Regions from separate parts of the Bradyrhizobium sp. 45 genome, predicted to be linked through region 1. Evidence: predicted binding sites of a transcription regulator. Region 1 holds the regulator's gene; each other region holds the start of a gene.
The links. Region 1 encodes HrcA, which represses chaperone genes, less so after heat shock. Its sites were predicted from a motif close to GTTAGCACTCNCNNNNNGNGAGTGCTAAC; they were not measured.

Region 1 (7,485 bases):
GCGCTCGCGCCAACCGCAGTTCTGGCAGCGGCATCGATCAAGCCGGACGATGCATCCGCGCTGCTCGTGATCGACGTGCAGAATTGCTTCCTGCCCGGCGGCAGCCTCGCCGTGAAGGAAGGCGAGCAGGTGGTGCCCGTCATCAACAAGATCTCGAAAGCATTTTCGAACGTGGTGATGACGCAGGACTGGCACACGCAAGGCCATATTTCCTTCGCGTCAGTCCACGCCGGCAAGAAGCCGTTCGAGACCGTCGATCTTCCCTACGGCAAGCAGGTGCTGTGGCCCGACCATTGCGTGCAGGGCACCGACGGCGCCGCGCTGTCGAAAGACCTTGCGATCCCGCACGCCGAGCTCATCATCCGCAAGGGTTTTCACAAGGACGTCGACAGCTATTCGGCCTTCCTCGAAGCCGACGGCAAGACCTCGACCGGTCTCGCCGGCTATCTGAAGGCGCGCAAGATCAAGCGCGTCTTCGTCGCGGGGCTGGCGACGGATTTCTGCGTCGCCTGGACCGCGCTCGACGCGCGCAAGGCGGGCTTCGAGGTCTATGTGGTGGAAGACGCCTGCCGCGGCATCGACAATCAGGGTTCGCTGGCAAAAGCCTGGGCCGACATGGCAAAGGCCGGCGTGAAGCGGATTCAGTCCGCGGATATCGCGGCGAGCGCGTAGGCCCGGTCAAAAAACTGCAAGACCCTCAGCCTGAGGAGCGCGCTTCTTCGCGCGCGTCTCGAAGGATGAAGGCCGCGATGCAGCAGCGCGGCCTGCATGGTTCGAGACGGCGCTGACGCGCCTCCTCGCCATGAGGATCGACTTAGTTGGCCGCGCCGTTCGGCTCGTTGCTGTTGGCAGCGGGCGCAGCCTTGGCGCCGCCCTTGGCGACACCGACCAAGGCGGGACGCAGCACGCGCTCGCCGATGGTGTAGCCGGCCTGCATGACCTGCACGACCGTGCCTGCGGGCACCGACGCATCGGGCACCTCGAACATCGCCTGCTGGAAGTTCGGGTCGAACTTCTGGCCCGAGGGGTCGAACTTCTTCACGCCGTGTTTTTCCAGCGCGCTGAGCAGCGAGCGCTCAGTCAGCTCGACGCCCTCGATCAGCGAGGCGAGGCCTGCATCGGCCGCCGCACGGGCTTCGGCCGGAACGGCATCGAGCGCGCGCTGCAGGTTGTCGGCGATGTCGAGCACGTCGCGGGCAAAGCCGGTGATGCCGTAGAGGCGGGCATCCGCGACCTCCTTGGTGGTCCGCTTGCGCAAATTCTCCATTTCGGCCAGCGTCCGCAGCATGCGGTCGCGCGCCTCGGCGACTTCCTTCTGCAGAAGCTCGACGGAGCCGGGCTCGGGATCGTCGGGCATGATGTAGGGTTTTGACACCACGGGCTCGCCGGCCGCAGCACTCGTGTCTTCGGGTTGCCGGTCTCGATCGGTCATCGGCTCTCTTTTCGCATTCGTCTCAGGGGGTTTCTGGCCCGGATATCGTGCTTCGGGCGGCGAAAATCAAGCGCCCGTGATCGGCCCGGCCGCCGGTCAGCCCCCCAAGAGCCGGCTGACGATGCGGGCAGCGTAGTCCACGGTGGGGATCACGCGGGCATAATTCAGCCGCGTCGGCCCGATCACGCCCAAAACGCCGACGATATGGCCGGCGGCGTCCCGATAGGGCGAGATGATGGTGGACGAACCCGACAGCGAGAACAGCTTGTTCTCACTGCCGATGAAGATCCGCACGCCTTCCGCGGTTTCGGCCCGGCCGAGCAGGTCGATCACGCCGCGCTTGGTCTCGAGATCGTCGAACAGCAGGCGAACGCGCTCGAGATCCTCCAGCGCATGCAAATCCTCGAGCAGATTGGCGTGGCCGCGGACGATGAGCTGACGATCCTCGTTCTCGCCGCCGGACCAGCTGGCGATGCCGGCCGAGATCACCTTGTGCGTCAGCTGATCGAGCTCGGTGCGCGCCTCTCCGAGCGCGGTCTCGAGCTCCAGCCGCGCCTCGGCCAGGGTCCGGCCCCGAATGCGGGCATTGAGGAAGTTGCCGGCTTCGGTCAACGCCGAGGATGGAACTCCCGGCGGCAGCGTCAACACGCGATTTTCGACCTGCCCGTCCTCGCCGACCAGGATCACCAATGCCTTTTCCGGTTCCAAGCGGACGAATTCGATATGTTTCAGCCGCGCATTGGATTTCGGCGTCAGCACGACGGCGGCGGCGCGGGTCAGGCCGGAGAGCCGCGTCAATGCCTCCTCGAGCGCAGCCTCCACCGATTGCGCGTGGCCGACGGAGGTCAACTGGCTCTGGATCGCCTGCCGTTCACTGTCATTGAGGTCGCCGACCTGCATCAGGGCATCGACGAAGAACCGCAGGCCAAGTTCCGTCGGCAATCGGCCGGCGGAGGTGTGCGGGGCGTAGATTAGGCCAAGCTGTTCCAGATCGGCCATGACGTTGCGGACCGAGGCCGGCGAAAGCGGCATGGCAATCAGGCGCGAAATATTGCGCGAGCCCACCGGCTCCCCGGTCGCGAGATAGCTTTCGACGATTTGACGAAAGATGTCGCGGGAACGCTCGTTGAGCTGGGCGAGGCCCGCGCGCGGCGCGATCAGATGGATCGGATCGTGATGGGCCACAGACGGTAACTCCTCTAAGACACAGGTAATTTGTCTATCCCGGATGCTTCTGACAAGCGTGGCGTTGGCGGATTGGAAATCGGGGGTGAAGAAGGCCTCGATCTTCCCCCTTGCCGCCCACCCTCACCCCCCCTACAAGCACCGCCAACAGCACTTTTTTGAGAGTTTTGGAGGATTTCCCATGCGGCCAAGCCGCCGTGCGCCCGACGAATTGCGCCCCGTGACGCTGGAGCGCGGCGTGGTCAAATATGCGGAAGGCTCGTGCCTGGTGAAATTCGGCGACACCCACGTGCTGGTCACCGCCACGCTGGAAGACCGCCTGCCGCCATGGCTGAAGGGCCAGGGCCGCGGCTGGGTCACCGCCGAATACGGCATGCTGCCGCGCGCGACCTCGGAACGCACCCGCCGCGAGGCCTCCGCCGGAAAGCAGAGCGGCCGCACCGTCGAAATCCAGCGCCTGATCGGCCGCTCGCTTCGCACCATCATCAATCTCGAAGCGCTCGGTGAGCGCCAGATCACGGTCGATTGCGACGTGCTCCAGGCCGACGGCGGCACCCGCACCGCCTCGATCACCGGTGCCTGGGTCGCGCTCGCCGATTGCGTCAGCTGGATGAAGGCGCGCAACATGGTCAAGGCCAATGTGTTGCGCGACAACGTCGCCGCGATCTCCTGCGGCATCTACAAGGGCACGCCCGTGCTCGACCTCGACTATGCCGAGGACTCCGAAGCCGACACCGACGCCAATTTCGTCATGACCGGCGATGGCCGCATCATCGAGGTCCAGGGCACCGCGGAACGCGAGCCATTCACGGAAGCCGAGTTCCTGGCGTTGATGGCGCTGGCGCGCAAGGGCGTCGCGCGTCTCGTGGACTTGCAGAAACTGGCGGTAGCGTAGTCAATAGCCCGATGCACCGCCGAATCACCGGAAAGCTGGTTATCGCGACCCATAATCCCGGCAAGCTCGCCGAGATGAAGGAGCTACTCGCGCCTTACGGCATCGAAGCAGTGTCGGCCGGCGAGCTCGGCCTTCCCGAGCCGGAAGAAACCGGAAACGATTTCCGCAGCAATGCCGCGATCAAGGCGATCGCGGCGGCGCAGGCAACGAAGCTGCCGTCTTTCGCCGATGATTCCGGCATCGTGGTCGACGCGCTCGACGGCGCGCCCGGCATCTACTCGGCGCGCTGGGCCGGCCCGAACAAGGATTTTGCCGCAGCGATGGCGCAGATCGAGCGTCTGTTGCAGGAGCGCGGCGCGACCACGCCGGCCAAACGCAAGGCGCACTTCGTTTCCGCGCTCTGCGTTGCATGGCCCGACGATCATCTCGAAGAGGTCGAGGGGCGCGTCGACGGCACGCTGGTGTGGCCGCCGCGCGGCACCGCCGGCTTCGGCTACGACCCGATGTTTTTGCCCGACGGCCATAGCCGCACCTTCGGCGAGATGGAGAGCATCGAGAAGCACGGCCTGCCGCCGCTCGGTCTCGGCCTGTCGCATCGTGCCCGCGCCTTCGTGAAACTGGCGGAGATCTGCCTTGAGCCGCGCTAAGGAAGCCTTCGGCGTCTACGTGCACTGGCCGTTCTGCCTGTCGAAGTGCCCCTATTGCGACTTCAACAGCCACGTTCGCCACGCCCCGATCGACGAGCCGCGGTTTGCGTCAGCATTCGCGCGCGAAATCGCTGCGACCGCCGAGCGCGCGCCCGGACGCGAAGTCACCTCGATCTTTCTCGGCGGCGGTACGCCCTCGCTCATGCAGCCTGCAACCGTCGGCGCTGTGCTCGACGCCATCGGCAAGCACTGGACCGTGGCGAAAGACGTCGAAGTCACGCTGGAGGCAAACCCGACCAGCGTCGAGGCTACGCGCTTCGCCGGCTATCGCGCCGCCGGCGTCAACCGCGTCTCGCTCGGCGTGCAGGCGCTCGACGATGCCTCGCTAAAAGCGCTCGGCCGCATGCACAGCGCGCGCGAGGCCCTCGATGCCGTCGCTATCGCGCGCCGCTCGTTCGATCGCTATTCGTTCGACCTGATCTACGCCCGTCCCGACCAGACGCCGGCGATGTGGGCCGATGAATTGCGTCTCGCGATCGGCGAGGCGGCCGAGCATCTGTCGCTCTATCAATTGACGATCGAAGAAGGCACGCCGTTCTTCGGCCTACATCAAGCCGGCAAGCTGAAGACGCCGGATGAAGCGGTCGCACGCGCGCTCTACGACGTCACGCAGGAGACCTGCGACAGGCTCGGCCTGCCCGCCTACGAGATTTCAAATCACGCGCGGCGCGGCGCCGAGTGCCGGCACAATCTGGTCTACTGGCGCGGCGAAGAATATGCCGGCATCGGCCCCGGCGCCCATGGCCGCCTCGACATCGACGGTATCAGGCACGCGACCGCCACCGAGAAGCGCCCCGAAGCCTGGCTGATGCGGGTCGAGACCAACGGCCACGGCGTCGTCACCGACGATCTCCTCAACAGCGAAGAGCGCGCCGACGAATTCCTGCTTATGGGATTGCGCCTCGCCGAGGGCATCGACCCCGAGCGTTACAAAGCGCTCTCCGGCCGCTCACTCGATCCCAAGCGCATCACGCTGCTGAGCGAAGAAGGTGCAATCACGGTGGATGCAACGGGACGGCTGCGCGTGACGAGCAGCGGTTTTCCGGTGCTGGACGCGGTGGTCGCGGATCTCGCGGCGTAAAGTCTCTCCATCGTCGTCCTGGCGAAAGCCAGGACGACGTCGAGGAAACAGCTACGCCCCAAAGCTCTTCGGCGAGCCCGCGACCGCAACGCCGCCGCCGGTCGTGACCTTCATCACCGCCAAGCCCCGCTCATTGGTGCCGTCGGCGCGAAAGCGGAACAGGCCGTCGATGCCGGCAAAGCCGGAGGGATTGGTGAGCACGTCCGACGAAAAGCGCGTCGTGCCCTGCGTACGCGCCAGCGCGGCCACCAGGGCGACCGCATCATAGGCAAGCGTGGCGGTGCGCACGGGCTCGGCGCCATATTTGGTGCGATAGCGGCCGGAGAAGGCGCGGAAGCCGGCCGGGTCCGGCGCGGCGTAGAGGCCGCCTTGCAAGTTGGAGCTGGCATAGACGCGCGGACTGTCCCACAGGCCGGTGCCGAGCAGCTGGATATTGCGCAGATTCGCACCCGCCGCGCTCATCGCATCGGCGACCGAGACGACGGCGTCGCCATCATCGGCGATGAACAGCGCATCGGCGCTGCCGAGCTGCTGCGCCACGGTCCGGGCCGGCGTGGCGCGATCGGCGCCGTATTTCTCGAACGCGACGATGCGCCCTCCGCGGCGCGGCACCGCCGCCTTCACCGCGGCCTCGACCACATTGCCATAGGCATTGTCGGGCACGAGCACGGCGACGGAGCGCTTCCCGATGCTGGCGGAATATTCGACGATGCGGTTGACGTCGGACTCCGGCAGGAAGCTCAGCAGATAGACACCGCGGCCGGCGATGCTGGAATCGGTCGAGAACGCCATCACCGGGATGCCGCGCGTGCGCGCGATCTGCGCCACCGCAGGCACCGACTGCGCGAATAGCGGCCCCAGGATGATCTCGGCGCCCTCATCGACCGCCTGCTGCGCACTGGCCTGCGCGCCCTGCGGGCTACCATTGTCGTCCTTGATCAGGAGCTGGATGTTGGGATTCTGGAACTCGGCCAGCGCCATCTCGGCGGCGTTGCGCATCGACTGCGCGGCAAGGCCGGCATTGCCAGATGCCGACAGCGGCAGGATCACGGCAACCTTCACCCCGCCGGTGCCGGCGGTCGTCGCCTGTTGCGGCGGGCCGGCCGGCTGGGCCGGAGGCGGGGAGGAACTGCTGAACGGATTGGAGAACTGGCTCAGGCTCTGCTGCACGCCGGCGCAGGCCGACAGCAGCGGCGCGCCGAGCAACAGACCGAGCGCGCTTCGCCGCGTCGCCCCTGACATCAGGGGCCCCTGAACGGGAGACTCCTCCGAAAAGGAGGATCTGGGATCACGTGGGCCCGTCATGACAGTTTCTCTTCCGACCGACCGTCGCCAGCCGGTCACGACATTCTTTCCACGACACCGGCCATGGATTCAGGCATATTGTCGGCAAATAGTTAACTCAAACAAAAGGATAATGCCCGCTTAACGCGGCTTCCTTTCAAGTTCTGGCTAGCTGTCCGCCGTCCGTCACCCAGCATCAAGGCGGCGTTTCCGCCGCGAATATGGCGCTGACGCTTCATTCCCTGGGGAATGTGATGCCGAATGGATCACATTCCAGTCCTGCCTCGCCCCTTGCCTCGCCCAGGCACGATCTTTTTCCGGGGACCGGTTCCCAGCCCCGGGGATCATACCTAAGTTCGTCTGATTATGCGCGCAAAGCCGTCCCCGACAAACACACCTGAGACGACGGAGGCCGCCTCGCGCGGTTTCTCCGTCGACGCCCATCGGCTTGTCGCGCCGAAGGCCGCGCCTGGCCTGCACCTGGTGGCGACCCCCATCGGCAATCTCGGTGACATCACGCTGCGGGCGCTGCAGACCCTCGCCGGGGTCGACGTCATCGCCTGCGAGGACACCCGCATCACGCGGCGTCTGACCGAGCGCTACAACATCTCTGCGCAGCTCAAGCAGTATCACGAGCACAACGCTGAAGCGGCCCGTCCGAAGATCCTGGAGCGGCTTTCGCAGGGCGGCTCGATCGCGCTGGTGTCGGATGCCGGCACGCCGTTGATCTCGGACCCCGGCTACAAGCTGGTGCGCGAGGTCTGCGCCGCCGGCCACGCGGTCTACGCGCTGCCCGGCCCGTCCTCGGTGCTGGCGGCGCTATCGGTCGCAGCGCTGCCGACCGACCGCTTCTTCTTCGAAGGCTTTCTGCCTTCGAAATCCGCCGCGCGAAAGTCGCGCG
Region 2 (7,485 bases), on a different contig from region 1:
CTCGCGATGTCCACGCTCGCGCGTGCGGAGGACGGTTTTCCGTTCGGCACCGAGATGACGCTGGAGGCGCTGCCGCAGCCGGGCTCGAAGCGGATTCCGAACATCGAGATCGGCGACAATGGCGAAGTCGTGCTGGAGCTCTGGTGCAAGGGCGGCAAGGGCCAGTTCTCGGTTGCCGGCAACACCGTGATCTTCGTCCCCGGCCAGATCCAGGACCGCTCCTGCCCGCCGGCAAGGGCCCAGGCCGACGACGATCTCGTTGCAGCCCTGGGCAGTGTCGAGACCTGGAAGCGCCAGGGTGACGTGCTCACGCTCGTCGGCCCCAAGCCGCTGCGCTTTCGCGTCAACGGCAATTAGCCCCTGCTGTCATTCCCCGCGACCCGGCTACGCCAAGGCTTCGCCGGGGTTGAGGTCCAGGGGCGCCGAAGCTTTAGCACAGGCGGCAGGCGGGGAATCCAGTACGCCGCGGCTTCTCGATTCATCAAAACCTTCTCGGAGTACTGGATCGCCCGGTCAAGCCGGGCGACGACCGAGAGTTGATATGCGGGCTACATCACTTCCACACCGACTTGTCGGCGTCCCAGCGCTGGCCTTTCAGTTCCTTGGTGAGCGCCTCGACCGAACCGTTGTCGTCGGGCTGATCGCCTTCCTCGTCCGCGGTCGCTTCGTCCGAGAGATTGAGCTTGGCGCCGCTGCTCTCGTCAGTGGTCGTGGTCGCGGGACTCCCGATCCAGAGCATGAGCTTGTCGGTCGTGCCGGGCTTGTCGGGCGAGACGAGGCCCGCGACCTCGATCGTGTCGGTGAGCTCGAGCGCGGGAAAATCCTGGTTCGGTCGCTTGAACACCAGCTTGAGCTTGCCGGTCGCCGGGTTGAAGCTTTGCGAGACCGGCTTTGCCGCGAGCGTCCTGCTCAGCACGCCAGCCACCGCGGCCGCGAGCTTGTCGCGGTTGATCTTGTCGCCCTCGCGCCAATCGGCGGCGGCAATGCGGATGGTGCGGTCCATCTCGGTCATGCCCGCGGTCCAGCCCGCGGCGGTGACGCCGGGCGTCGCCTTGAATTTCGCCAGCAGCGCGCCGGCGCGCTCCGGATCGACCGACATGTTGATGGTCTGCTCGCCCGCGCGCAGCGCGTCGCAGCCGACGGTGAGACTCGCCAGCGTCACCTCGACGTCCTGGCCCTTCAGGCTCTTCAGGAACTCGGTCGCGGCATCCAGCTTGACCTTGACCGCGATCGCTTCCGGCGAGACGTCGGTGAAGTCCTTCGGCTGCGGCGTGATGCCGTCGTCGGAGGTCTGGTTGTCGAGGAATTCCTTCTCGCTGAGATCGGAATTGTCGGGCGAGGTGACCTCGGTCACGGTCTGGCCAATGCTGATCTGGCCGCGGAATTCGAACGTGTCTCCGGCCTGTTTGCGCAGCAGCTTGACTGTGACCGGCGCCTTCGCGCCGAGGCTCTGCGTCGTACCCGTCAGGTTCTGGCCCGCGACCTGGAGATTGACGACGAAGCGGTCCTTGCGGTCGGAATTCTTCGCGACGGGATAGCAGACGTCGAGCACGGCTGCGGTGACGGTCTTGCCCTGGCGTGTCTCTTTCAAGATCACGTCGGCATTGCCGTCCATCAGCCCGTCGATCGAGGTGAAATAGCGCGTCTCGACGCCGCCGGGCGCCGTGGCCTTCGGCGCCAGCTTCATCTGGGCGGATGCGACCTCTGGCGAACCTGCAAGCAGAGCCGCCAGAACGGCCGTGGAGCAAAACACAAGCGCGCGCATCGACGAAATCCCCGGGCAAAGTGGGCATGATCCGGAAAGTGTGAAGCGGTTTTCCGACGAGATCAGGCCCAAACAATTCGAATCGGCCGTCACCGTAGTGGGTTTTGGCCGCCGGTTGAATTGGAAAGCACGGGCCATGATCGGCAAAAAGAAGGCCGCCCGGAGGCGGCCTTCGCAGCACTGTCAGGCGAGGTTCGGCCTTAGAAGCCGCCCATACCGCCACCGGCCGGCATGCCGGAGGCGGCTTCCTTCTTCGGCGACTCCGCGACCATGGCCTCGGTGGTCACCAGCAGACCGGCGATCGATGCGGCGTCCTGGAGCGCGGTACGCACCACCTTGGCGGGGTCGATGATGCCCTTCTCGACCATGTCGACATACTCCTCGGTCTGGGCGTCGAAGCCGAAGGTCTCGGACTTGTTCTCCAGGATCTTGCCGACGACGATCGAGCCTTCCACGCCCGCGTTCTCGGAGATTTGGCGGATCGGGGCTTCCAGTGCCTTCAGCACGATGTTGATGCCGGCCTGGACGTCGGCATTGGCGTTGGTCAGACGGCCGACCGCCTTCTTGGCGCGGAGCAGCGCGACGCCGCCGCCGGGGACGATGCCTTCCTGCACCGCGGCGCGAGTGGCGTTGAGCGCATCCTCGACGCGGTCCTTCTTCTCCTTGACCTCGATCTCGGTGGCACCGCCGACGCGGATCACCGCGACGCCGCCTGCGAGCTTGGCGAGGCGCTCCTGGAGCTTCTCACGGTCGTAATCCGAGGTGGTTTCCTCGATCTGGGCCTTGATCTGGCCGACGCGGGCCTCGATCTCCGGCTTCCTGCCGGCGCCCTTGACGATCGTGGTGTTCTCCTTGTCGATCACAACCTTGCCCGCGCGCCCAAGCATCTTCACCGTCACGCTCTCGAGCTTCATGCCGAGGTCTTCGGAGATCAGCTGGCCGCCGGTGAGGATCGCGAGGTCCTCGAGCATGGCCTTGCGGCGGTCGCCGAAGCCCGGCGCCTTGACGGCGGCGACCTTCAGGCCGCCACGGAGGCGGTTGACGACCAGGGTGGCCAGCGCCTCGCCCTCGACGTCCTCGGCGATGATGACGAGCGGCTTGCCCGACTGCACCACGGCTTCCAGCACGGGCAGCATGGCCTGCAGGCCGGACAGCTTCTTCTCGTGCAGGAGGATGTAAGCGTCCTCGAGCTCGGCCGTCATCTTCTCGGGGTTGGTGACGAAGTAGGGGCTGAGATAGCCGCGGTCGAACTTCATGCCCTCGACGATGTCCACCTCGGTGTCGAGTGACTTGTTCTCCTCGACGGTGATGACGCCCTCGTTGCCGACCTTCTGCATCGCCTGCGCGATCATCTTGCCGATGGCGGCATCGCCGTTGGCCGAAATGGTGCCGACCTGGGCGACCTCGGAGGAGGCGGCGACCGGCTTGGCGCGCTTCTCGATGTCCTTGACGACGGCCGCGACCGCGATGTCGATGCCGCGCTTGAGGTCCATCGGGTTCATGCCGGCGGCAACCGACTTGGCGCCTTCGCGGACGATGGACTGGGCCAGCACGGTCGCGGTGGTGGTGCCGTCGCCGGCGAGGTCGTTGGTCTTGGAGGCGACCTCACGCACCATCTGGGCGCCCATGTTCTCGAACTTGTCCTCGAGCTCGATCTCCTTGGCGACGGTGACGCCGTCCTTGGTGATGCGGGGCGCGCCGAACGACTTCTCGATGAGCACGTTGCGGCCTTTCGGGCCGAGCGTCACCTTGACGGCGTTGGCGAGAATATCGACGCCGCGCAGCATGCGTTCGCGCGCGTCTCCGGAAAACTTGACGTCTTTGGCAGCCATGGTCTGCAATTCCTCTTCTTCGTGATGTGTCTTGCTAATTGGGTCGCCTCATTCCGGGGTCCGCGATCGAACCCGGCGGAATGATGCATGCCCGGATCGAGTGACCCGGGCATGCATTCAGCGGCCGTTCAGGCGTCTGGCCTTAGGCCATCACGCCCATAATGTCCGACTCCTTCATGATCAGGAGCTCATCGTTGTCGATCTTGACCTCGGTGCCCGACCACTTGCCAAACAGCACACGGTCGCCGACCTTGAGGTCGATCGGGATCAGCTTGCCGGCCTCGTCGCGACCACCGGGGCCGACGGCGACGACTTCGCCCTGGGACGGCTTTTCCTTGGCCGTGTCCGGAATGATGATGCCGCCCTTGGTCTTTGACTCGGCGTCGATACGTTTGACCACGACACGGTCATGCAGCGGACGAAATTTGGATTTAGTCATGACGTTTCCCTTTGGAGGCTCGCTTCGGAAGGAGAGGAAGTGGGCGGGCGGCGCTTCCGTCCACCCTTCCCGAGGATCGATCGGCGCGCGTTAGCAATCCATCTTTCAGAGTGCTAATGGTGCGCCCGGGAATATGGCTTGGCCGCGATCCTGTCAAGCAAAGGTGGTTAAGCGATTGGTGAGACGGATATAGGATGGTGACATTGGAAACTTGTTCGGGGTGCCGGCGTATTAAAGGACGTCATTGCTCCGGCAGCGGTTTTGCGCTTGGCTGCGTAAGGGGTGCGGCCATGGTTTTGTCCGGGGGAATGCCATGATCAGTTCAGCTCACGCGCGCACGGTCGCCAATCTGGCGGCGGCTTCTTGCCTGGCGCTGCTGCTTGGTGCCTGCGGCGGCGGCATGAGCCTGCCGTCCTTTTCTTCGTCCTCACCGCCCCCCGAGGCCGAGCCCGGCACCGGTCCGGAAATGCCCGCGTCGATCCGCGCCGACGAGATCGTCGGGCGCTGGGGCCTGGCCTCGTTCCAGAACCCGGCCGACCGCGCCCGCACCGAGGCTGCCGCCCGGGCCCAATGCAAAAATCCTTACGTGATCACGGCCGGCTCCTCCGGCGGCGTGATCATGCATCTGGCCGACCAGGCAACACCGCAGGAGCTGCGCCTGAAGGGCTCGCCGAGCGGCAAGAACTATATCGGGCCGGCAGGTCCGACGCCCGGCGACCAGGACCGCGAGATCGTCTCCTTCGACGGCCGCGTCCTCATCACCCGCTTCATCGACAAGGACGCCGCCACCCGCTACGGCAACATGGTCTACGTCCGCTGCGCGCCGAGGGCGTAGTCTCTATCCTTCGTCATGCCCCGCGACCCGGCTACGCCAAGGCTTCGCCGGGGTTGAGGTCCAGGGGCGCCGAAGCTTTAGCGTAGGCGGCAGGCGGACATCCAGTACGCCGCGGCTTCTCGGCTCAATCATTGCCGTCTCTGGAATACTGGATCGTCCGCCTGCGCGGACGATGACAGCGGGGGACGATAGACAACAAAAAAACGCCGGCTTGCGCCGGCGTTTCGTTATTCAGAGCGTCGCGTCCGTTCAGTCGAACAGCGCGTCGATGTCGTCCTGCGAGGCGTGGCCGACGTCGCCTGCGAGCTTCGGGCCGTTGAGAAGCTTGTCGTCATCGCTGCGGGTGTCGACCTGCGGCACGACGTGGGACTTGATCGCGTCGACGCCGCCCCAGATTTCCATCATGGAATTGATGTGCTGCTCGATGAACTTCATCGTGCTCATGACCTTGCTGATGCGCTGACCAGTCAGGTCCTGGAAGTTGCAGGCTTCGAAGATCGAGATGACGCGTTCCTGGATATCGTCGGCGAGCCGCTTCTGCTGATCGGCCGATTGCACCTTGGCCATCGCGCTGGCCGCCTGGTCGATCGACTCGGCGGCTTCGAGGATCTGCTGGGTCGCCTGTTCGGTACCGCCGACGACCGCGCCGAGCTCGCCATTGACCTTGGCCATTTCGCCGCCGTCGAAGCTCTTGCCATGCAGTGTCGCGATCTCGCGCTTGGTGCGGTCGATGGCGTCGTGGATGAGGTCGAGCTCGACCTTCAGCTTCTCGCACTGCTCGATCTGCGCTCGGTAAGTATCGAGCATGGTACGGGCTTCCGAGAGCTCGTGGGCGGTGGAGGCGTCGATCGCCGCCATGGCGGCGCTGCCGGACAACGGCGCGGTGCCCTTCGCCATCTGCGTGCGGATCGCACGCAACTCGGCCATGATCTCGCTATGCATCGGCGCAGCCTCCTCAATCATTTCGGGGCTGGGCATCTCGCCGACAATAGCCTCCTCGACACGAAAACGTTTGCGGTGAATAGCCATCAAGAACTCCCCCCACCTCACTCACGCGTCTTTGTAGGCAGAAGCGATTTAACACGAAGTTCACAGCCGGAACTGTCGTACGGCTGTGCGCGACGGCTTGCAAACGAGCGATTAACCATGCGTGCGCGGCGTTCATCGAAAATAAACGCTGATCGCCAAATTGCGCCGCTGCCGACGACGTGGTGAATCGAAATGGCGTTTCCGTTTACCAAACAAAACGGCTTTTGCTCTTTATTGACCACGTCGCGGGTGCGGATCAGCCATCACCTCGCCACGACGCATGTGATCTAGACGAAACAGTACAGAGTACGTCGATGTTCAAGAAAATGTCTGTTGCGCTGCTTGGCAGCGCTTGCACCTTCCTTGCCGGCGTCAACAGCGCCAGCGCCTTCGACAATAGCGTGCCGAACGATCCGCCCGCGGTGCTGTACCAGCCGCAGGTGCCGCCTGCGCCGGTTCGCGTCGCGTCCAATTCGAACATGGGCGGCGGCTTCATCGAGTTCATCTTCGGTGACGGGCCCGGTCGCGGTCCGGCCTACGCTCCGCAGCAGCCGGTGTATCAGCAGCAGCCGGGTTATTATGACCAGCGCCGCCTGCCGCCGATGGGCGAACCGCAGATGCAGGACGCAGGTCTCCAGCAGGAGGCGGTCGACCCGCGGCAGCGTCAGTTCGATCCGAAATTCGAGAAACAACTCGTTGACTATAGCGGCAACGAAAGCGCCGGCACGATCGTGGTCGATACGCCGAACAAATTCCTCTACCTCGTCGAGGGCAACGGCCGCGCGATGCGCTACGGCATCGGCGTCGGCCGCCCCGGCTTCACCTGGTCCGGCGTGAAGTCGATCACGGCCAAGCGCGAATGGCCGGCCTGGACGCCGCCGGCGGAAATGATCGCGCGCCGTCCTGACCTGCCGAGGCATATGGAAGGCGGCCCCGAAAATCCGCTCGGTGCGCGCGCGATGTATCTCGGCTCGACGCTCTACCGTATCCACGGCTCCAACGAGCCTTGGACCATCGGTACCAACGTCTCCTCGGGCTGCATTCGCATGCGCAACGAGGACGTCATCGATCTCTACGGCCGCGTCAACGTCGGCACCAAGGTCGTGGTGATGTAGGCGCATAGCGCTCGGAACCAAAAACGGCCGCCTCATCGGCGGCCGTTCTCGTTTGGAGCAAGGATAAGAAGCGTCAGGCGTAATCGCTGCCGCCATCATCTCCGCCGCCGAAATCGCCGTCGTCGGCGAGGTCGACATTGCCGCCGTCATTGTCGTTCTGATCGTTGTAATTCTGGTCGTCGTTCGAAGCGTGGTCGGCGAAGCCCTGCCGGGAAGCATCGCCGCGGTTCGAGCCGATGTCGTCGAGGCCGGCATCGCGCGCGAGCGAGCCGCCGGACTGATCGCTGCCGGTCCAGGGGCTGCGATCGCCCAGGGCATTGGTGTCGCCGAAGGCCTGCTGATGCGATCCGCCCATCATGCCGCGGATGCTGGAGAGCAGCAGCGAGCCGCCGACGACGCCGGCCGCGGCGGCCGCCGCCGTGCCGAGGAACGAGCCACCGCCACCGCCGATCGGCGGCGCACCATAGCCC
Region 3 (7,485 bases), on a different contig from region 1:
CGCGGCCGACCGCTTCTGGCGCGAAGCGGCCGTTCATTCAAAAACAACAGGCCGACTTCCTCGATGAATGGTTTTCAAACAGACGATTCAGGGACCGTCTACGACCTGGTGGACTTAGAAAGTGGAAGCTACGAAGCGTTGCGTTTGTGTTGGGAGGCTTGTCCGAAAGTGCCCAGGAAGCTGCGGCGCTTTGCCTTCGGAGGGCCAAGGGTCCGTCGCATTCTCCGTCATCGCAACGCATCTGTCGGCAGCCATGCACCCATGCGAAAAATCCAGGCCTGCGGCCGTTGTTCTAGATTTTTGATCGGTCTACATAGCGAGACGGCTGCTGGCGTGTCGCCCCTACGCCTGTAAGGAAAACAATGACAGTTAATAAGGCCAAAGACACTTCGCCTAAAACGCCGAACGCCGAGAACAAGGTTGTCGAAGCCAAGCCGGAATCTTCGACCAAGACTGAAAACAAACCGGACGCAACACCGAAAAAGCAAGATATGGGCGAGGGTCAGAAGGCGGTATCCAAAGCCTATAAGGACAACTGGAACGAAATTTTTGGGAAGAAGAAAAAGCGATAGGACGTCTCTACTGCATGGGGGAGCTGTGCAGCCGCAGCAGTTTCAGTGTCGCCGTTTGAACGCATTCCAACGTGAAGGCCCGGCATTGCTGCCAGGCCTCTCTTACGGTTGAGCTCCGCACCGTTGACTTAGAAATCCATACCACCCATGCCGCCGCCCGGAGGCATTCCCGGACCGGCGCCGCCCTTCTTGGGCAGCTCGGCGACCATGGCTTCCGTGGTGATCAGCAGGGCCGCAACCGAGGCTGCGTTCTGGATCGCCACACGCACCACTTTGGTCGGGTCGATGATGCCCTTCGAGATCAGGTTGACGTATTCGCCGGTTTGGGAGTCGAAGCCGTAGGAATACTGCTCCTTTTCGAGGATTTTGCCGATGATCACTGAACCGTCTTCGCCTGCGTTGATCGCGATCTGGCGAGCGGGCCAGGAAAGCGCCTTGCGCACGATCTCGACGCCGGTCTTCTGGTCGTCGTTCTGAGTCTTGATGCGCTTGAGCTGCTCGGAGGCGCGGAGCAGGGCGACACCGCCGCCCGGCAGGATCCCTTCTTCCACAGCTGCACGGGTCGCATGCATCGCGTCATCCACGCGATCCTTGCGCTCCTTCACTTCGGTTTCAGTCGCGCCGCCCACGCGGATCACCGCGACGCCGCCTGCGAGCTTGGCCAGACGCTCCTGCAGCTTCTCGCGGTCGTAGTCCGAGGTGGTTTCCTCGATCTGCGCCTTGATCTGGCTGACGCGCGCCTCGATGTCGGCCTTCTTGCCGGCGCCGTTGACGATCGTGGTGTTCTCCTTGTCGATCATCACCTTCTTGGCGCGGCCAAGCATGGCGAGCGTAACGTTCTCCATCTTGATACCGAGATCTTCCGAGATCGCCTGGCCGCCGGTCAGCACTGCGATGTCCTGCAGCATGGCCTTGCGGCGATCGCCGAAGCCCGGAGCCTTGACGGCCGCGACCTTCAGACCACCTCGCAGACGATTGACCACGAGGGTAGCGAGAGCTTCGCCTTCGACGTCTTCGGCGATAATCACAAGCGGTTTACCGCTCTGCACCACGGCTTCTAACAAGGGAAGCAATTCATTCAACTGAGATAGCTTTTTCTCATTGATCAAGACGTAGGCATCGTCCATTTCAACGCGCATCTTGTCTGCGTTGGTGACGAAGTAGGGCGAGATGTAACCGCGGTCGAACTGCATACCTTCGACGACCTCGAGTTCGGTCTCGAGCGATTTTGCTTCCTCAACCGTGATGACGCCCTCGTTGCCGACCTTCTTCATGGCATTTGCGAGGAACTTGCCGATTTCCACGTCCCCGTTGGAGGAAATGGTGCCGACCTGGGCGATTTCCTCATTTGAGGTGACTTTCTTGGAGTTCTTGACGAGATCAGCGACCACGGCGTCCACAGCCAGGTCGATACCGCGCTTCAGATCCATCGGGTTCATGCCAGCGGCAACCGACTTGGCGCCTTCCCTAATGATGGCGGCAGCCAATACGGTCGCGGTGGTGGTGCCGTCGCCGGCAGCGTCGGCCGCCTTGGAGGCCACTTCGCGCACCATTTGCGCGCCCATGTTCTCGAACTTGTCCTCAAGCTCGATTTCCTTGGCGACGGTGACGCCGTCCTTGGTGATGCGGGGAGCGCCGAACGACTTGTCGAGCACGACGTTGCGGCCCTTGGGGCCGAGCGTCACCTTGACGGCGTTGTTGAGAATGTCGACGCCGCGCAGCATCTTGTCCCGCGCATCAACGCCGAACTTAACTTCTTTACTAGCCATGATGTGGTCCTTGAAATATTGGAAGGATTAGGCGCTATGCGGCCTTCTTCTTGGCGACAGGCAGATCGGTGAGAACGCCCATGATGTCGCTCTCCTTCATGATCAAGAGCTCCTCGCCCTCGATCTTGACCTCGTTGCCCGACCATTTGCCGAACAGCACACGGTCGCCGACTTTGAGATCGATCGGAATCAGCTTGCCGGCCTCATCGCGTCCGCCTGGGCCGATCGCCGTGATCTCGCCCTGCGAGGGTTTTTCCTTGGCGGTATCCGGAATGATGATGCCGCCGGCGGTTTTGTCTTCGGCATTAATGCGTTTGACCACGACGCGGTCGTGAAGCGGACGGAATTTCATGCTGTCCTCCTTGGCTTTTGTGATTATTTCTGGATTGGCAATCGCAATGAGCGAGTGCTAGCCGCCGCTTCTCACATAAGCCTGTGATGCTGGGGCGCAAGGGCATCGGGCCACGCAACTTGACTTTCTTGAGGAGGAACGCTTAGCGGCGATTGCTAGCAGACGAAGTAGCATGCTGTTAGCGCGCGCGGGCGAGACGACCATCATCGATCAAGGTTGTGATGATCCTTGGGTCTATGAAAGCGGTGTTCAAGGCAAGGCTCGGCCGCGAAGATCCATTAGTCGAAGTTGCTTCTGCCGGCTGTTAACGCTGCCGATTGTCAGGATGCTAAGGCTAGGTCCGCTTTGGCCGAAGTAAAGCGGCTTCATGCGTTCGGAGTCAGTTTCCTGGTGCGCCTCGTAGATCCGCCGCAAGCGCGCCAGCATTTTTGCGTTTAGGCTATGGCCTCAATGAACTAAGGGTTTTCGCCCCAATAAACGTTCTGCAACGTGCTGGTGCTGTCGACGAAAAATAGTCTGACGCGCTCGGCTTTTCGCGAAACCGCAATGAGGTCGGATCCGGCTGCTGCGACTCCGGCTGCGACGGCAAGTGAAGGCGTGCTCCAGGTCGCGGGCACCGCATCTGGCCGAGGAGCCCACCAGGTTGTCCATACAGAGCTGTCCGCCTCCTGCCAAAAAACCTGGAGACGTTCGTTCCATGAGTTCGGAACGGCCAATGCAGAACCTGAACGAGCAGTGCGCCCAGCAGCGATGGCAAAGGGGGCCGACCAAAGCGCTGTCGCAGTATTCCAGAAACTGGACATTGGAGAGCGACTGACCTTATCGATCCAGAATACGTCTAGTTGTTCATTGTTGCGCGAGACGAGAGCGACCGCGCCATCCGCAATTCCAGCAGGAATTATTCTTTGGGGTGGCTGAAACCCAACTTGGTCATCAACGGATAATTCCCAAAACGCGCCCGCACCATCAACCACGATTATGAAGATGCGACCTGCACGAGGCACCGCTGCTATGGCGACAATCGGCCGCTGCCAATTGGCACGCGTGTTAGCAGCGACCCAGCCAACCGCCCCATTTGAGGCGACAATCTCTAGGTCGTCTTCTTTACCCGCGAAAAACACCGCGACGTGCTGGTCGTTGAGCGACGATGCAACCAGGGGCGATGAAGTTACCGGCGGCATCGCGGCCGAATTTGCTGGACGCACAGGATTCCCCACAGGCGGGCGAAAACCTGGCAAAAGCCAGATCGGTCCGGTAGCAGCTGTGCCTGGTTGAGCGATTGCGGTCGAAAAACCGCTTCGGATAAAGTTGTCGCTACCGACATAGAAAACATTTGCGGTGCTGGTGCTTCTGGCTGAAACGGCGACATTTGAATCGACGCGCGCATCGTTCGCCGGCTTAGGGCCCACAAACTCAAGAATGTCGCTGCCCTTGTTCTCGTCCAGGTCAGTCTGGTCCCAGACGCTGATCTGCAGCGGCGCATTAGCTGGTCCAGGAACTCCGCGGGTGGCCAGCACGATCGCTGCTTCGGGCAGAGCCGACGCGGCGATTTTCACTACTCCCGTCCCGTTCGGCACCGGCCGCACAACATTCCAGGTCGGCATTGGCGGCGATAGCACTCTGATGTAGGCGGCATCAGGTCCGTCTGGCGCGTCCAGCGTCAGCACTAAGACATCTGGTCGAAGTGTTCCTCTGATGTTCGCGAAGGCTGCGCCGGCCCCACCGGTTTCATTGCCCCAGCTTCCAGGGATGCTGTGCGGCGTGCCCCACCCAGTAATCGGGACGCCATCGCGATCAAGATCTTCGCCAATCCGAACAAATGCATTGTTTGCTCCATCCGGATTGTCGATCCAGAACACCAGCATGTCCGGGCGACCGTTACCCCGCGTGTCCACGACGCTAATTCCGAGACCGCTGCTTGAGAAGCCTACTGGGTGTGGCACGGACATTTGGTCGGACCAAACCGCAACTGAACCATCCGCCGCGATGTCATAGCCAATCTTATAATAGATGGTGTTTTCACCATCAGGGTTGTCAATCCAGGCGACGATCAGATCGGCGCCGCCGCTACCGTTAACGTCGAATAGAGCGCAGGCAACCTCCTCAGTCGTGTTTCCGAAATGACCGGGCACGGGAAAGTTGCCTGTCCACGTTGGCGTCAGCCCGTCCTCTCCGAGATTAAAGCCCACTCGATACAGCAGCTGGTTTTCGCCCGAGGGATCATCCATCCACATCATCACCATATCGAGCGATGAGCGTCCGTCCGGAAGGAGCCCGTGAATAAAGCCGGTGGCAAGGCCCAATCCTTGACTATTGTTGCCAAGTGGACCGCCCATGGCGATAGGGGGACTCCATCCACCGCGGGGATTTCCGTTGGCGGCTATATCGTATCCGACGCGGTAATAAGCAGTGTCGGCCCCGTCGGGATTGTCAATCTGCCCGACAATGACATCTAACGTTGTGCCTGAGCGACTTAGATCGACGACCACCACATCGGCACCGCTGGTCGAGTTTCCAAACCACCCAGGCACCGGGATAGGCGGGGCGCCCTTCAGCGCCTGTATACGCTCGATATCATCCGCGGAGAGACTTCGAACCCCCTGATTAACGGGATACATCGCTGATTCGAGGTTGGTGGAATGTTTCAACCCGAGATAATGACCCACCTCGTGCAATGCGGTGGAGCCCATATCGGTGAACCCCGGGAGCGGCGAAGGTGAATTGACCCAAAGCACGTTGGGGTTGAATGTGATCTGCGCATTTTTAGTCAAACCGATCGGTGGAGTGACCCCAGGCGGAACGACCCCGGTGAGGATATTCAGCGTCGTGTTGTCGGAATTAGTTATAAGCCCGTCGAAGCGAAATCGAAGGTCCGGACTGTCGTTCACCAACTTAAACTGAATCGGCGCGACCTGTGCCCAAGCCCCTAGTGCGAATTCGATGGCACCGACAATGGCTCGGCCGGACACCGATGCGGGCGGAATATCAATTTTGTAATTATAGCTGGTGAGGTCCATGTCGTTCCTCCCAAAAAGCAATGTGATGCCGGCTATCAACGGCCCAAAACGTCTGATTGTCAATCATACGACCCAAAACTAGCGGTTTGATCTGGGACCCGCTCCTGGATGGTTGCAATCTCCCTGCTTTAAGCTGCCGGAACCGGCAGGTCGTAAATCACCGATGTTGAAGGCTTGAGAAGGATCGGCGGAGAGTTCTTTCAACGCAGTGTCAGTCGTCTTCACGCTGACCGCGATGCCGCGGTAAAACAACTCGAGAAGGCCGCCCGACGAAACCAGGTCACCCTGCTCGAGGCGCCGGCAGATGCCATCGTCCTCGATGTCGCGCAACGCTCCGTAGCGTCGATTATGAAAGAGGCGGAGCCGCTCTACACGCTCGTTTCCCCGCTCGAAGCAAAGGTTCTGGTCGAGGGGCGCGACGTGGGAAAGGTCAAGACCGCATCTCTCACCCGCGTGAAACTGGAAGCGTGGCCGTTTCAGAAGCACGGCACCCTGGAGGGACAGGTCAGAACGCTCTCCGAGGACGTTTTTAGTCCAGATCCCAAGAAAGACGGGGAAGCACGGCCGCACTACAAGGCGCGCATCAAGCTCACCTCAGCCGAGTTGAGCAATGTGCCAAACCATTTCCGTCTTATTCCCGGGATGGCCGTAACCGCGGAAATCAAAGCGGGCGAGCGCAGCGTCATGTCGTATTTCCTCTACCCGCTCCTTCGGGGGCTCGACGAGAGCATTCGAGAGCCGTGATGAATGCGTCGAGTTCAGCGGCCCTCTTTTGAAGGTTGGGTTGTGGCCCTTCACGACTGTTGCGCCGCCTCACGTCATCGGTCGCTGAAGCGCCATAGCGGAAATGGACGGGCCGGCGTCTATCGCAGCAGACGACGCTCTTGACCCGAACCCGCACTCCCAGAATGTCCGATAACACGGAGTTAAACCGGAAGCGGCTTGCTCAAGTCCGCGGCCGAAAAGAGGACGTCGTTAACCGGTGATTAACGAACACCGCTCAATCTAAAACAAAGCAACCAAAAAACAGCGAGTCGGCACTCCTGGATTCCAAGGTGCGGCTGCAACGTCGGTTGGTTCGTCTCCGTGGCCGGTCCTACGTCACGTTCGTGTTTTCCCCGGTCATGCCAATCGTGAACTGGTTTGGGAATCGACGCAACGCTTGCCCCGTTCGCCCGGATTTTTTGTCGGGCGCGCCGGCAAAGGAGGTAAGGATGGCCAAAGTCTTGGTCGTAACGTCAGGTAAAGGCGGCGTTGGAAAAACCACTTCCACCGCCGCGCTCGGTGCCGCGCTCGCACAAAGCGGAGAAAAAGTCGTAGTTGTCGATTTCGACGTCGGCCTGCGCAATCTCGACCTCATCATGGGGGCGGAACGACGCGTTGTATTCGACCTCATCAACGTCGTGCACGGCGTTGCAAAGGTTTCGCAGGCGCTGATCCGCGACAAGCGGCTCGAGAATCTATGGTTGCTTCCTGCATCCCAGACCAGGGACAAGGATGCCCTGACCGATGAGGGGGTCGAGCGCGTCATCGCCGATCTGCGAACCAAGTTCGATTGGGTGCTCTGTGACAGCCCGGCGGGCATTGAGCGAGGTGCAACCCTTGCGATGCGCTATGCGGATGAAGCGGTTATCGTCACGAATCCCGAAGTCTCGTCCGTCCGTGATGCTGATCGCATTATCGGGATGCTCGATTCCAAGACTGCAAAGGCAGAGAAGGGCGAACAGGTGAAGAAACACGTGTTGATCACCCGGTATGACTCGGGCCGCGCAGCA

Region 2: the regulator HrcA is predicted to act here: its motif matches at 4,126-4,154, upstream of IVB42_RS23385 (co-chaperone GroES).
Region 3: the regulator HrcA is predicted to act here: its motif matches at 2,727-2,755, upstream of IVB42_RS31115 (co-chaperone GroES).

Annotation. Positions count from the first base shown of each region.
Region 1 is NZ_JADPIX010000006.1:148,381-155,865, reverse strand. Features, by position in the region: gene pncA (bifunctional nicotinamidase/pyrazinamidase) at 1-672, shown strand, start outside; gene grpE (nucleotide exchange factor GrpE) at 815-1,432, opposite strand; gene hrcA (heat-inducible transcriptional repressor HrcA) at 1,529-2,617, opposite strand; gene rph (ribonuclease PH) at 2,799-3,512, shown strand; gene rdgB (RdgB/HAM1 family non-canonical purine NTP pyrophosphatase) at 3,524-4,159, shown strand; gene hemW (radical SAM family heme chaperone HemW) at 4,146-5,300, shown strand; gene IVB42_RS01255 (penicillin-binding protein activator) at 5,352-6,542, opposite strand; gene rsmI (16S rRNA (cytidine(1402)-2'-O)-methyltransferase) at 6,951-7,485, shown strand, end outside.
Region 2 is NZ_JADPIX010000122.1:639,073-646,557, forward strand. Features, by position in the region: gene IVB42_RS23370 (META domain-containing protein) at 1-357, shown strand, start outside; gene IVB42_RS23375 (hypothetical protein) at 554-1,765, opposite strand; gene groL (chaperonin GroEL) at 1,966-3,597, opposite strand; gene IVB42_RS23385 (co-chaperone GroES) at 3,740-4,036, opposite strand; gene IVB42_RS23390 (hypothetical protein) at 4,350-4,871, shown strand; gene IVB42_RS23395 (protein phosphatase CheZ) at 5,121-5,900, opposite strand; gene IVB42_RS23400 (L,D-transpeptidase) at 6,215-7,015, shown strand; gene IVB42_RS23405 (DUF2076 domain-containing protein) at 7,089-7,485, opposite strand, start outside.
Region 3 is NZ_JADPIX010000133.1:3,960-11,444, reverse strand. Features, by position in the region: gene IVB42_RS31125 (hypothetical protein) at 363-572, shown strand; gene groL (chaperonin GroEL) at 701-2,341, opposite strand; gene IVB42_RS31115 (co-chaperone GroES) at 2,376-2,693, opposite strand; gene IVB42_RS31110 (matrixin family metalloprotease) at 3,149-5,710, opposite strand; gene IVB42_RS31105 (hypothetical protein) at 5,885-6,454, shown strand; gene minD (septum site-determining protein MinD) at 6,925-7,485, shown strand, end outside.